DNA from 2 places in the Methylotenera sp. L2L1 genome. Region 1 is predicted to be linked to the other one. Evidence: riboswitches for the same ligand, from Rfam matches in the RefSeq annotation. Region 1 holds a riboswitch; the other holds the start of a gene.

Region 1 (5,901 bases):
TTGGGTCAGCATAGCGGCCACCAAAGAAGTAGAAACCACCGCTAGAGAACAACTCACCTACCGCACCGGCAATCGTAGCACTCGCCACTAAAGGTAAAATTGCCTTGGTGCTAAAGCTATAGCGTTTTGCAAACCAGCGACCAGCTAACCACATCACACCATAAGCCGGTAATAAAAAGCCATACGCAGGTGTCACGCAGAAGTTGCTAACGCCTTGGAACGTCACTGAATAAAGGTCTAACCCCACACATAGGGCTAATAACGCTGCAAATGCTAAGGCTGGGCTTAGATATAAACCAGCAAGAAAAAATACAGCATAAGAAGCGCTAGGCAAGCTATTGATAGAAGCAAAGTGATGGCCGCGCGTCACAAAAATAAGTGTAGCAAGCGCAACACCTATAAGAATTTGTTGTGTTTTAGAAAGTGTTAGCATGATAGGTGCAGCCTCCGGTTGAGTCATTTTAAAAATACAATTAAATAGAACACGATTTTAGCGTAAATGCGTTTTTCTTGGGCGAGTTTTCACTCACCCAAGGATTGTTGCAATGACTACTGCATGTTATAGCGCAAACCTACAAACAAGTTGCTGCCTGCTGTGTTGTAAGGCACAGAAGTTGCTGTGTTGCCAGTGTAAGAAAGAATATAGTTTTTATCGAACACGTTATTTGCACGCGCTTCCAGCTTCCATTCAGGTGAGAGCTTATAGTTGGCACTTAAGTTAACCAACATATAACCTCTCATTGGTTTTGTGTTGGTGGAGTTGTTGTAGCGTGTTGATGCTCCGATAACTTCAGAGCCCCACTGTAAATTTCCCCATGTGTGTAGTAAGCTGAGTGCGCCATAGCGATTACCGCGCCTATCTAATAACTGATCGTTTTCACTGATATTTGCTGACTTTTCAATTCTTGGTGATTGCGTTGTAAAGTTACCAGCCAGTGTTAGGTTGTCGGTGATGTGCCAATTTCCGTCAAAAGTAACGCCCTGTATGTTTACCTGATTCACATTCTTCACAGGGTCGCCATTGACGATTAAGTTTTCAATGTCATTATAAAAAGCTGTCATGCCAGCCGAAAATTGACGAACCTCATAGCGAACAGAAGCTTCGCGATTGCGTGATTTCTCTGGGTCTAAATTTGGGTTCCCAGAGAAGCCTGTAATTCTTGGGTAATACAGTTGGTTAAACGTTGGCGCTTTAAATGCTTTGCCATAACTTGCTGTTACGCGCCATTCAGGCGTAATGCGAAAGCCGTAGCCGGCACCACCCGTAGTGTAATTGCCAAACTGAGTATTGTGGTCTTCACGTACTGATAATTGCAATGAGTGCTTGTTGTAATTAAGTAAATAGCCAGCCATAAAACCATCATTGTTGCGTTCTTTTTTAAACTTTACTTTAGGTCCCGGATCGCTATCAACATCCTGTTCCAAACGGTCATACAGCAGGGTTAACATCCCTACTGGTAATTTCAAATCATTCTGCCAGGTCAGTTGCTTTTGTTCAGTGCGATAGTTTGTAACACCACTAGGGTTGTAGGAAGAAAGTGCTATGTTAGTCACTGGGCGTGCATGGCTGTCTGAATCATCGATACCCATCCCTAATTTGAACGTGCTATGCCATGCATCGGTAAATTGATTTTTGCTGGTAAACGCATAGCTTTGCAGCGTCTGGTTACCATAGTTGTTATAACCGCTATCGTAATGATTACGGCCCTTACTTTCAAAATACTGCAGTCCCCAAGAGTGGCCTTCTTTTAATTCAAGCTCTAAAAAGCCAGAGGTGCTTAAATTGTGATAACCGTCATTATCATCATCCTCACCTGTACGAATACGTTTGGCAGAAAAGCTATCCGTATCCATGCTGCTGATATTGACACCATATTTAAGTGCTTTGAAGCCACCATTGATGCCAAACTCTGCTGTTTTTGTGTTGAAGTAACCTAACCCAACTGCGGCATTGATCAATGGCTTTTCAGATGAGTTTTTGCGGGTAAATATCTGAATCACGCCACCAATCGCATCTGCGCCATAAAGACTTGAAGCGGGGCCGCGCAAAATTTCTATTCTCTCAATTTGAGCCAATGGAATATTTTCATAGGCAGTCGTGCCTGATGTCGCGGAGTTGATACGTAAGCCATCCACTAATACCACGACGTGTTGATCGTTTGTGCCTCGTAGGTAAACACTGCTAGAGGTGCCTGCGCCACCGTTAGCGTTAATTTGCACACCTGGCTGCATACGCAAAACATCAGTCACAGAGCCTGCCCCCATGCGTTCAATTTCTTGGCGCTCAATCACTGTGACGTCGCCGATGACGTTTTCACGGGCTTGTGATGTTCTGGATGCTGTGACAACAACTTCGTCTAAGTTGATGCTTTCTGTAGCAGATGTGGTGTGATAAAACGCAAGGCTGATCAGCCCTGCGATGACTTTCTTGTTCATTCGATTTCCTTTTGTGACATGCGACCCCGCATGCAACTGTGAAAAAGGAAATACTGGAGAGTTTAAAGCATCGAAACGAAAGGCAACTGCATCAAGGTGATTGGCCTATGCAGTACGTTCTGATAAACCGTCACCCCGCGGTATTCCCAACTAATTGTCGCGAGGCCGGTCTCCGGGCTTGTGAGGTCTATGTTTTACACCTTCCCAAATATGCGCCATAAAATAGCGCTGTTCAGTGGTCTATTGTAAAACAGAATGATTTGGAATCATGCTCACTTACCGTTGCGGGGGCAGCGTAGGCATTGCAATACTTTAATAAAATATTAGCGCACCTATTTCCCAGTTTCACCTTGTTCGTTTAATCACAAACTCGGCACCTATCAACAGCGACAATTATAGCGCTTAAAGATTCAAAGGAGATAATTATCCTGGACAATTTTTTTTACAATGTGTTGTAATACTTTTAAAAATCACTGTTAAGTATTGACTACAATCAATTTTTTCAATTATAGTGAGTGTATGGACGCAGACTTATCAGCACTGGAACAAAAACTGTTGCAATTAATCGCACTGTATAACGAGTTGCGTGATGAAAACGCGCGTCTACGTGTTGACCTAGGCACGATGGAATCTGATACAGCGCTGTTAAAAGCTAATATGGCAAAAGCTAGTGAGCGTATCGAAGCGTTAATGCAAAGCCTGCCTTGAGTTTCAATAAATGATGATTGTTGAGTAAAAGCTAATGAGTGAAATTAAAGGCGTTGATGTCAATATCATGGGGCGTGACTTTACTGTGTCGTGCACGGATGAAGAGCGCCCTGGTTTACTGAATGCCGTTAATTATTTAGATAAGAAAATGCGTGATATCCGAGACAGTGGTAAGGTCATCGGGGTTGAACGTATTGCCATTATGACAGCGCTTAATTTGTCATACGAGCTGTTAAATAGTAAAAGCGGTGATGTGAATATTGGAGATATCAAGCGTAGAATCTTAATGATGCAAGATCAAATTGATCAAGCTTGTGAGAAGTAATATATATTTAAATAGGTAATAGAATTTTCTGGTAAGTAGAGTAAAATCAATTCAATCGTTTTATTGTTAAAGATAAAACGTCAGGTTATACAGTTTGTTCTCTGCGGCGTGGTTTAGGCTAATAATTCCTTGAACTAGTTTATAGCATCGGTTTTAGTCATTCGAGTTGTTGTGTGCGCGCCCTAATAGGTGTTCTTTTAGAGCACTTGTGGCGGGTGTACCTAATGCGCTCTAGGCTGTTACCACTTGAGCCTTTTTGGTTCAGGATGCTGGCTTAGGCTATGTCCGTGGAGAACTCCCTAATGCTTAAGGGTGGGTGTGGCGCGTACTTTTTATCACCAATTATCTTAATGCGTGATATTTCAAATCAGCCAGACTAACAATCTCCAAGCACTTTTCATGGCAAGCCTCTAAAATCACCGGCGGTGCAAATCCAGCCTCTGATGCTTCTAGCCAACGGCTTGCACATAAACACCAGCGATCTCCAGCCGTTAGGCCTGCAAAGCCATATTCAGGGCGTGGTGTGCTTAAATCATTTCCTCTTGATATTGAAAATGCTAAGAACTCTTCAGTCATTTGTGCACACACTGTGTGGCTGCCAAGGTCTTCAGCGCCAGTTTCGCAGCAGCCTGAGCGAGTAAAACCTGTGATTGGATCTAAGCTACAAGTTTGTAATGCGGTACCAATTACGTTTTTTTGTTGTGGTTTTGTCATTGTAAGATTTATTCAATTGGATTGGATATAGATTATCATAGACAATCATTTTTGACAGGAAAACGTAATGCGATATTGGTTAATGAAGTCTGAGCCATCTGATGTTTCAATTGACGATCTAGCTGGCTTTGAAAATCAAACAGTCGATTGGTATGGTGTGCGTAATTATCAGGCGCGCAATTTTATGCGTGATCAGATGCAGGTTGGCGATGGCGTACTGTTCTATCATTCCAATTGTGATGAACCTGGTATCGCTGGAATTGCTGAAGTTGCTACCCTTGCCTATCCTGATCGCTTGCAGTTTATAGAAGGGCATAAATACTTTGACCCTAAAGCCACGCCAGAAAGCCCGCGCTGGTTTAATGTGGATGTGAAGTTAGTGCGTAAGACGCGCTTGTTAAGTTTGAAAGAGATGCGAGATACGCCAGCGCTAGAAAATTTGCGTATCTTACAGCGTGGTAATCGTTTATCAATTACTCCTGTAGACCCAAGAGACTGGGCTTTTATTATCGAAAAGCTGACATAAAAAAAGCTCCTATCACGGATAGGAGCTTTTTATTGAAACACTGTTTTTTATATCACCAGACTAGTTGGCAACTTTATTTCCATTTCTATTTTTTATCGAGGCTACCCATTGATTTTGGATAGGTCACGATGCCCCAAGGCATATCTTTCACTTCGATTTGCTTAGTAACTTCCAGTTTTTCAGCATCAATGACGAAAACGGCGTCTGATTTACCACATGCCAACAAGATTTGTTTGTCATCAGGCGTGAAAGTGAAATGCCAGCAACGGTTACCAGTTGGGATATCTTTCACTTTTTCATAAGTCTTAGCATCAAATACCTGCAATGCTTTTTGTTTATTAGTTGCGACAAAAATACGCTCGCCTTTTGTATCGTAAGCAATGCCATAAGGGGTTTCGCCAGTATCGACAGTGCGTACAAAGTTAAAGTCCTTATCTAGCACCATGAACTTGTTGCCGTACTCTAATGTTGCAAGATAAGTATTGCCATCAGGAGAGACTTTGATGCCGCGTGGACGGTCACCGTGTTCATGGGTATGAATGGTTTTAACCAAGCTGCCATCTTCAATATTGTGCACTGTCACTGTGTTGTCAGCTTCGTTGGTAATGACAAGATTCTTGCCATCAGCTGAAAATTCAATGCCTTCGGTTTCAGGGCCGCCAGTGATTTCACGTACTTTTTCACCTTTAGTTAAATCGACGACAGCGATTTTAGCGGGGATTTTCTCTTCATCATCATCGTCATCCTCTTCTTCTGCCGGTTTTTGGCCTGGTTTTGGTGGTGGGCCACCAACTGCGCTAGGTTCTGATGAAATGTATGCATAGTTGCCACTAATGCGAACGAACTCAGGGTTTTTGCCTACTGGAATTTGTTGTAAGACCTCGCCTGTAGAGGTATCAATGACGGAAATGCTTTCGTTCTCACGAGTCGCTACAATCAGTTTTTTACCATCATCGGTCACACCAAGGCCACGTGGAGACACTGCCTTAACGTCAAACTCTTTAATCACTTGCATAGTTGCAAGGTCAATCACACTTACACCTGCATCTTGACGTGTCACATACGCAACGCTATTAGTAGCAGGCTTTTCTTCTGCAATAGGCTGTACTTCATTGGTGGGTTCTTTGCTGCAGCCGTTAATGCCTGCCATTAGCGCCAGTAAAACTAAACTAATACGTGTTCTGCTAAATGT
Region 2 (5,901 bases), 930 kb from region 1:
TTTAATTCAAATTTATCATAAAAACTTTCGCTTTATTAAATTATTTTCACAGCACAAAATGCGCATCTTGCTTTTAGATGAGAATAGAAATGAAAGAAAATACAATTAAGAGCCATATTCTAGGCTACCCTCGGATAGGTGAAAAACGTGAATTAAAGTTCGCACAAGAGTCATTTTGGCGTGGTGAATCATCGCCTAATGAACTGCAAACAACTGCCCGAAGACTACGTGCTGAACATTGGAAAAAACAAAAAGACGCTGGTTTGAGCTTTATCACAAGTAACGACTTCTCGCTTTACGACCATGTGCTTGATCACAGCGTGCTGTTTGGGGCATCACCAAGCCGTTTTGGTAAGCTTCCTTTTGGCACAAAGAACATTTCAGCTGAAGCTGCATATTTTGCAATGGCACGTGGCAATATCGAACAACCAGCGATGGAGATGACCAAGTGGTTGGATACCAACTATCACTATATTGTCCCTGAGCTTAATGAAGATACTAAGTTTTTGATTAATGCGCATGATTATTTAGTGCAACTAGATGAAGCCCAAAAACTAGATAAACATGTGAAGCCTGTGCTGTTAGGCCCTGTGAGCTTTTTATATTTGAGTAAAGCACGCAATGTGAATAAGCTGGATTTGTTAGATGCGCTATCACAGCAATATGCGCATCTGCTACAAGAGCTACGTGCTAGAAAAATAGAATGGGTGCAAATTGATGAGCCTATTTTTGCGTTAGATTTAGATGATGTTTGGTTAAAGGCCTTTGAGCGTGCGTATGCATGGTTTAGAGCCTCGCGTCCAAAACTGTTGCTCACTACTTATTTTGCGAATGTTTCCCGCTACCAAGCGTTTATATCAACCTTGCCTGTAGACGGCATTCATATAGATTTAGCAAGAGCGCCGGAGCAGCTTGGGCCTTGGGTGAATGCAATCCCTAGTCATTGGGTATTGTCTGCAGGTGTGATAGATGGCCGTAATATTTGGCGTAACGATTTAGATAAAACACTCGCTTTATTGGCACCTTGGGTGCAACGACTTGGTGAGCGTTTGTGGGTAGCTCCGAGCTGTTCATTGTTACACACGCCAGTGACCTTAGCGCATGAGGTAAAGCTAGATGCAGAGATTAAACCATGGCTGGCTTTTGCAGATGAAAAAATTGCTGAATTAAGTATTATCGCTAAGGCCTTGAATCATGGGCTTGAATCAGTGGCTAATGAGTTGGCGTTATCACGCGCTGCGATTGCTTCACGTCATCAATCTACGTTGGTGCATTCTGCCGGCGTGAAAGCGCGCGTTGCCTCAATTAACACGATGAATGAACATCGTGATAGTCCTTTTTCGGTAAGGCAAGTTGCACAAAAAGCACGTTTGAATTTACCGTTATTGCCTACCACAACAATCGGCTCATTCCCGCAAACGCGTGATATTCGTGCCAGTCGTGCGGCACTTAAAAAAGGAGAGATATCTTTAGCAGAATATGAGGTGGAAATTAGGTCTCATATCACACATGCTATTCGTGAGCAGGAGTCTTTAGACCTAGATGTGCTGGTTCACGGTGAGGCAGAGCGTAATGACATGGTGGAGTTCTTTGGCGAGCAATTGTCTGGTTATGTATTTACAGAAAATGGCTGGGTGCAAAGCTACGGTTCACGTTGCGTGAAGCCACCAGTGATTTATGGTGATGTCTATAGACCTAAGTCAATGACAGTTGATTTAGCGCGTTTTGCACAGTCATTATCTGACCGACCGGTAAAGGGCATGCTTACTGGCCCAATTACGATGCTGCAATGGTCTTTTGTCCGTGATGATCAGCCGCGCTCGACGACTGCTATGCAGTTAGCATTAGCGATACGTGATGAGGTAGATGATTTGCAGAAAGCTGGCATTGCGATTATTCAAATTGATGAGCCAGCATTACGTGAAGGCTTACCTTTGCAAAAGACTGTATGGGAGCATTATTTAGCTTGGGCAGTACGTGCATTTAAGCTGAGTGCCAGTGTGGCACATGACAGTACACAGATACATACGCACATGTGCTATGCCGAGTTTAACGATATTCTGCCTGCCATTGCTGCTATGGATGCGGATGTGATTACGATAGAAACATCTAGATCAGCCATGGAGTTGCTAGATGCATTTGGTGAATTTGATTATCCCAATGAAATTGGCCCAGGTGTTTATGACATTCACTCACCGAGAGTTCCTAGTGTTGATGCAATGGAGCACCTCATGTACCACGCAATTAGGGTGGTGCCTGTTGAGCGGCTTTGGATTAACCCAGATTGCGGCCTAAAAACGCGAGGCTGGGATGAGACAAGGCAGGCATTACAGAACATGGTCAATGTTGCAAAAACATTAAGAAAGCAATTTAGCCTAATTCATTAACTTTCTTGATTAACCTGTCTCAATAAATAATATCTTGTAAAACATATATATAGCTATTTATATTAAATATTTAGCTATATATTGTGTTTTTAAGTTGAAATAACCCACCATGTTGCGTTATAGTAAGCACATACGGTTCTTAAATTTCAATCTTAATTTAAGATAATAGGGAATACGGTGCGCAATTTCTATCATTGAAATTGCAATGCCGAAGCTGCCCCCGCAACTGTAATCAGCGAGTATTTTGTCTGACACGCCACTGCCTTTTAATCAAGGTGGGAAGGCTGACAAAATATATTGACCTGAAAGCCAGGAGACCTGCCGTAGACATTTTTTACATGGTTTAACTTTAAGTTTGATTGTGTAAAAGTACTTTTATAACGTTTGAGGCGGGGTGTCCTCGGCAGATGGAGTGGTTTGTCTTTGCACATTCACTTCGCCATGCTGGTTTTTATTTGAGCGAGCGGTCTTTTCTTAGCTTTCTGGTCTTAGCTTTTTGGAAATGATTTGCGCTGAATAAAAAGTGTCCTGCCCTTTGAGAAAAGGGAAATCAAAATGGATGATGCAGTTTCACATCATATCAATACATCTAATAACAATGGCTCCAGTCATACTAATGGACTAAGTTCTGAGTCGTTACCTACACTGCAAGTCATTCGCCGTAATGGTGATGTCGTTGCCTATCATCTTGATAAAATCTCGATTGCCATTACCAAAGCTTTTCTGGCCGTAGAGGGAAACCAAAGCGTAGCATCGCAGCGTGTGCGCGAGCAAGTCGCTATTTTGAGTCAGTTGGTGAATAACGCACTATTGCGCAGATTGCCTGCCGGCGGTGCGATTCATATTGAAGATATTCAAGATCAGGTTGAGCTTGCCCTGATGCGTAATGGTAACCATGATGTAGCACGCGCTTATGTGCTGTATCGTGAAAAGCGTAATGCGGAGCGTGCGGCAGACAAGATAAACCATACAGCACCAGCATCAAGCCACACACTCAATGTTAATGTAAGTGGAAAGCTTATCCCTTTAGATATCAAGCTCTTAACCTCGATGGTAGCAGAGGCATGCCAAGACCTAGGTGCAGAAGTTAATCCTGATATTGTGGTAGAGCAAGCCGTGCGCGATCTGTATGACGGCATTCCATTTGATGAGGTGCGCAAAGCATTAATCTTATCAGCACGCAGCCTGATTGAAACTGAACCCGCGTACAACTATGTAACTGCTAGGCTGCAGCTAGATTTAATCCGCACTGAAGTGCTAGGGGAGAGTGCACGCCAAAATGAGATGAAAAGCCGTTATGTCGAGTATTTCCCGCGTTATATCAAAATGGGTGTTGAAGCCGGTTTATTGGACGCTAAATTAGCGCAGTTTGATTTAAGTAAATTGAGCGCAGTATTTGTGGCAGAGCGTGATTTTCAGTTTGGCTACTTAGGCCTGCAAACCTTGTATGACCGTTATTTCTTGCACATTGAAGAGCGCCGCATCGAGTTGCCGCAGATATTCTTTATGCGCGTTGCGATGGGTTTAGCAATTAATGAGATTGACCGCGAGGACCGTGCAATTGAGTTCTATCACGTGCTATCTAGCTTTGATTTCATGAGCTCAACGCCTACTTTGTTTAATAGTGGTACTTTGCATTCACAACTGTCTTCATGCTACCTCACCACGGTGAGTGATGACCTAGATGGTATTTATCAAGGCATCAAAGAAAATGCATTGCTACAAAAATACGCAGGCGGTTTGGGTAATGATTGGACGCCAGTACGCTCATTAGGCTCACGCATTAAAGGCACTAATGGTAAGAGCCAGGGCGTGATTCCATTCTTGAAAGTCGTGAATGACACTGCTGTCGCGGTAAACCAAGGCGGCAAGCGTAAAGGGGCTGTGTGTGGCTACTTAGAAACTTGGCATTTAGATATTGAAGAGTTTCTGGATTTACGTAAAAACACCGGTGATGACCGCCGCCGCACGCATGATATGAATACAGCGCACTGGATTCCTGATTTATTCATGCGCCGCGTGACTGAGAGTGGTGAGTGGACATTATTCTCGCCGTCAGACGTGCCAGACCTGCATGATAAATATGGCAAAGCGTTTGAAGAGGCTTATGTTGAATATGAGCGCCGTGCAGATAATGGTGAGATTAAACTGTTCAAGCGCATTCCTGCACTGCAAATGTGGCGCAAGATGCTGTCTATGTTGTTTGAAACTGGCCATCCTTGGATTACGTTCAAAGATCCATGCAATATTCGTTCGCCACAGCAGCATGTAGGTGTGGTGCATAGCTCTAACCTTTGTACCGAAATTACGCTGAATACCTCCGATACGGAAATTGCCGTGTGTAATTTAGGCTCTGTCAACCTAGTACAACACTTGAAAGAAGTAGATGGAAAGTTAGTATTAGATAACGACAAGCTACAGGCGACCATTAAAGTGGGCATGCGTATGTTGGACAACGTGGTTGATATTAACTTCTATGCGGTGGGCAAAGCTCGAAACTCTAACTACCGTCACCGTCCTGTCGGTATGGGGATTATGGGCTTCCAAAACTGCCTGCATGCAATGCGTATCCCTTATGCAAGTAATGAAGCGGTGGAGTTTGCTGACCGTGCGATGGAAACCGTGTGTTACAACGCTTATTGGGCATCCACTGTGTTAGCAGAAGAGCGCGGTGCTTACTCAAGCTTTAAAGGTAGCTTGTGGGATCAAGGCATTCTGCCATTGGATACACTGGATTTACTATCAAATGAACGTGGTGGCAATGTAGAGGTAGATAGAAGCAAAACGCTGGATTGGGATGCTTTGCGTAAACGCATTCAAACAGTGGGTATGCGTAACTCTAACTGCGTAGCGATTGCACCTACGGCAACTATCTCTAATATCGTAGGTGTTTCTGCAAGTATCGAGCCTGAATATCAGAATCTTTACGTGAAATCTAACCTTTCTGGTGAGTTTACGATTGTGAACGAGCAGTTGGTGATTGATCTGAAAAACCGCGGTTTATGGGATGCTGTAATGGTCTCTGACTTGAAGTATTTTGATGGCTCACTCGCCCCCATAGACCGTGTACCTGCAGATTTGAAGCAGCTTTATGCCACGGCATTTGATGTTGACCCAAGCTGGTTAATTGAAGCAGCTGCACGCCGCCAAAAATGGATAGATCAAGCGCAATCGCTCAATCTGTACTTTGCTGTGCCATCAGGCAAGAAGCTAAATGATACCTATATGCTGGCTTGGAAACGTGGCCTAAAAACGACGTACTACTTGCGCTCATTAGGGGCAACTGCAGCGGAGAAATCTACTGGTAGCGGTGGTGAGTTGAATGCGGTTTCAGCCACACCAGAAGCAGCGCCCAAGATGTGCAGTATAGATAATCCAGAGTGCGAATCTTGCCAATAGGCAAATAAACTTCCCTAATCGTCATTCCCGCAAAAGCGGGAATCCATTTTTGGAATGATTCAATCATCTTAAATGGATGGATTTTAAACTTTTTAAAGTCAACATGGATTCCCGC

The links. A riboswitch is a leader RNA that binds a small molecule or an ion and turns the genes downstream of it on or off. The one in region 1 is predicted to bind cobalamin.
Region 2: it holds a riboswitch for cobalamin, as region 1 does, so the genes downstream of both, FG24_RS09845 (ribonucleoside-diphosphate reductase subunit alpha) here and FG24_RS05370 (TonB-dependent receptor domain-containing protein) in region 1, are expected to answer to the same signal.

The regions. Positions count from the first base shown of each region.
Region 1 covers NZ_JQMG01000001.1:1,147,675-1,153,575, forward strand. The annotation lists gene FG24_RS05365 (hypothetical protein) at 1-460, opposite strand, end outside; gene FG24_RS05370 (TonB-dependent receptor domain-containing protein) at 550-2,436, opposite strand; cobalamin riboswitch at 2,583-2,832, opposite strand; gene FG24_RS05375 (hypothetical protein) at 2,956-3,144, shown strand; gene FG24_RS05380 (cell division protein ZapA) at 3,179-3,469, shown strand; gene FG24_RS05385 (DUF2237 family protein) at 3,812-4,183, opposite strand; gene FG24_RS05390 (EVE domain-containing protein) at 4,251-4,709, shown strand; gene FG24_RS05395 (glutaminyl-peptide cyclotransferase) at 4,795-5,901, opposite strand, start outside.
Region 2 covers NZ_JQMG01000001.1:2,079,568-2,085,468, forward strand. The annotation lists gene metE (5-methyltetrahydropteroyltriglutamate--homocysteine S-methyltransferase) at 90-2,387, shown strand; cobalamin riboswitch at 2,504-2,727, shown strand; gene FG24_RS09845 (ribonucleoside-diphosphate reductase subunit alpha) at 2,943-5,786, shown strand.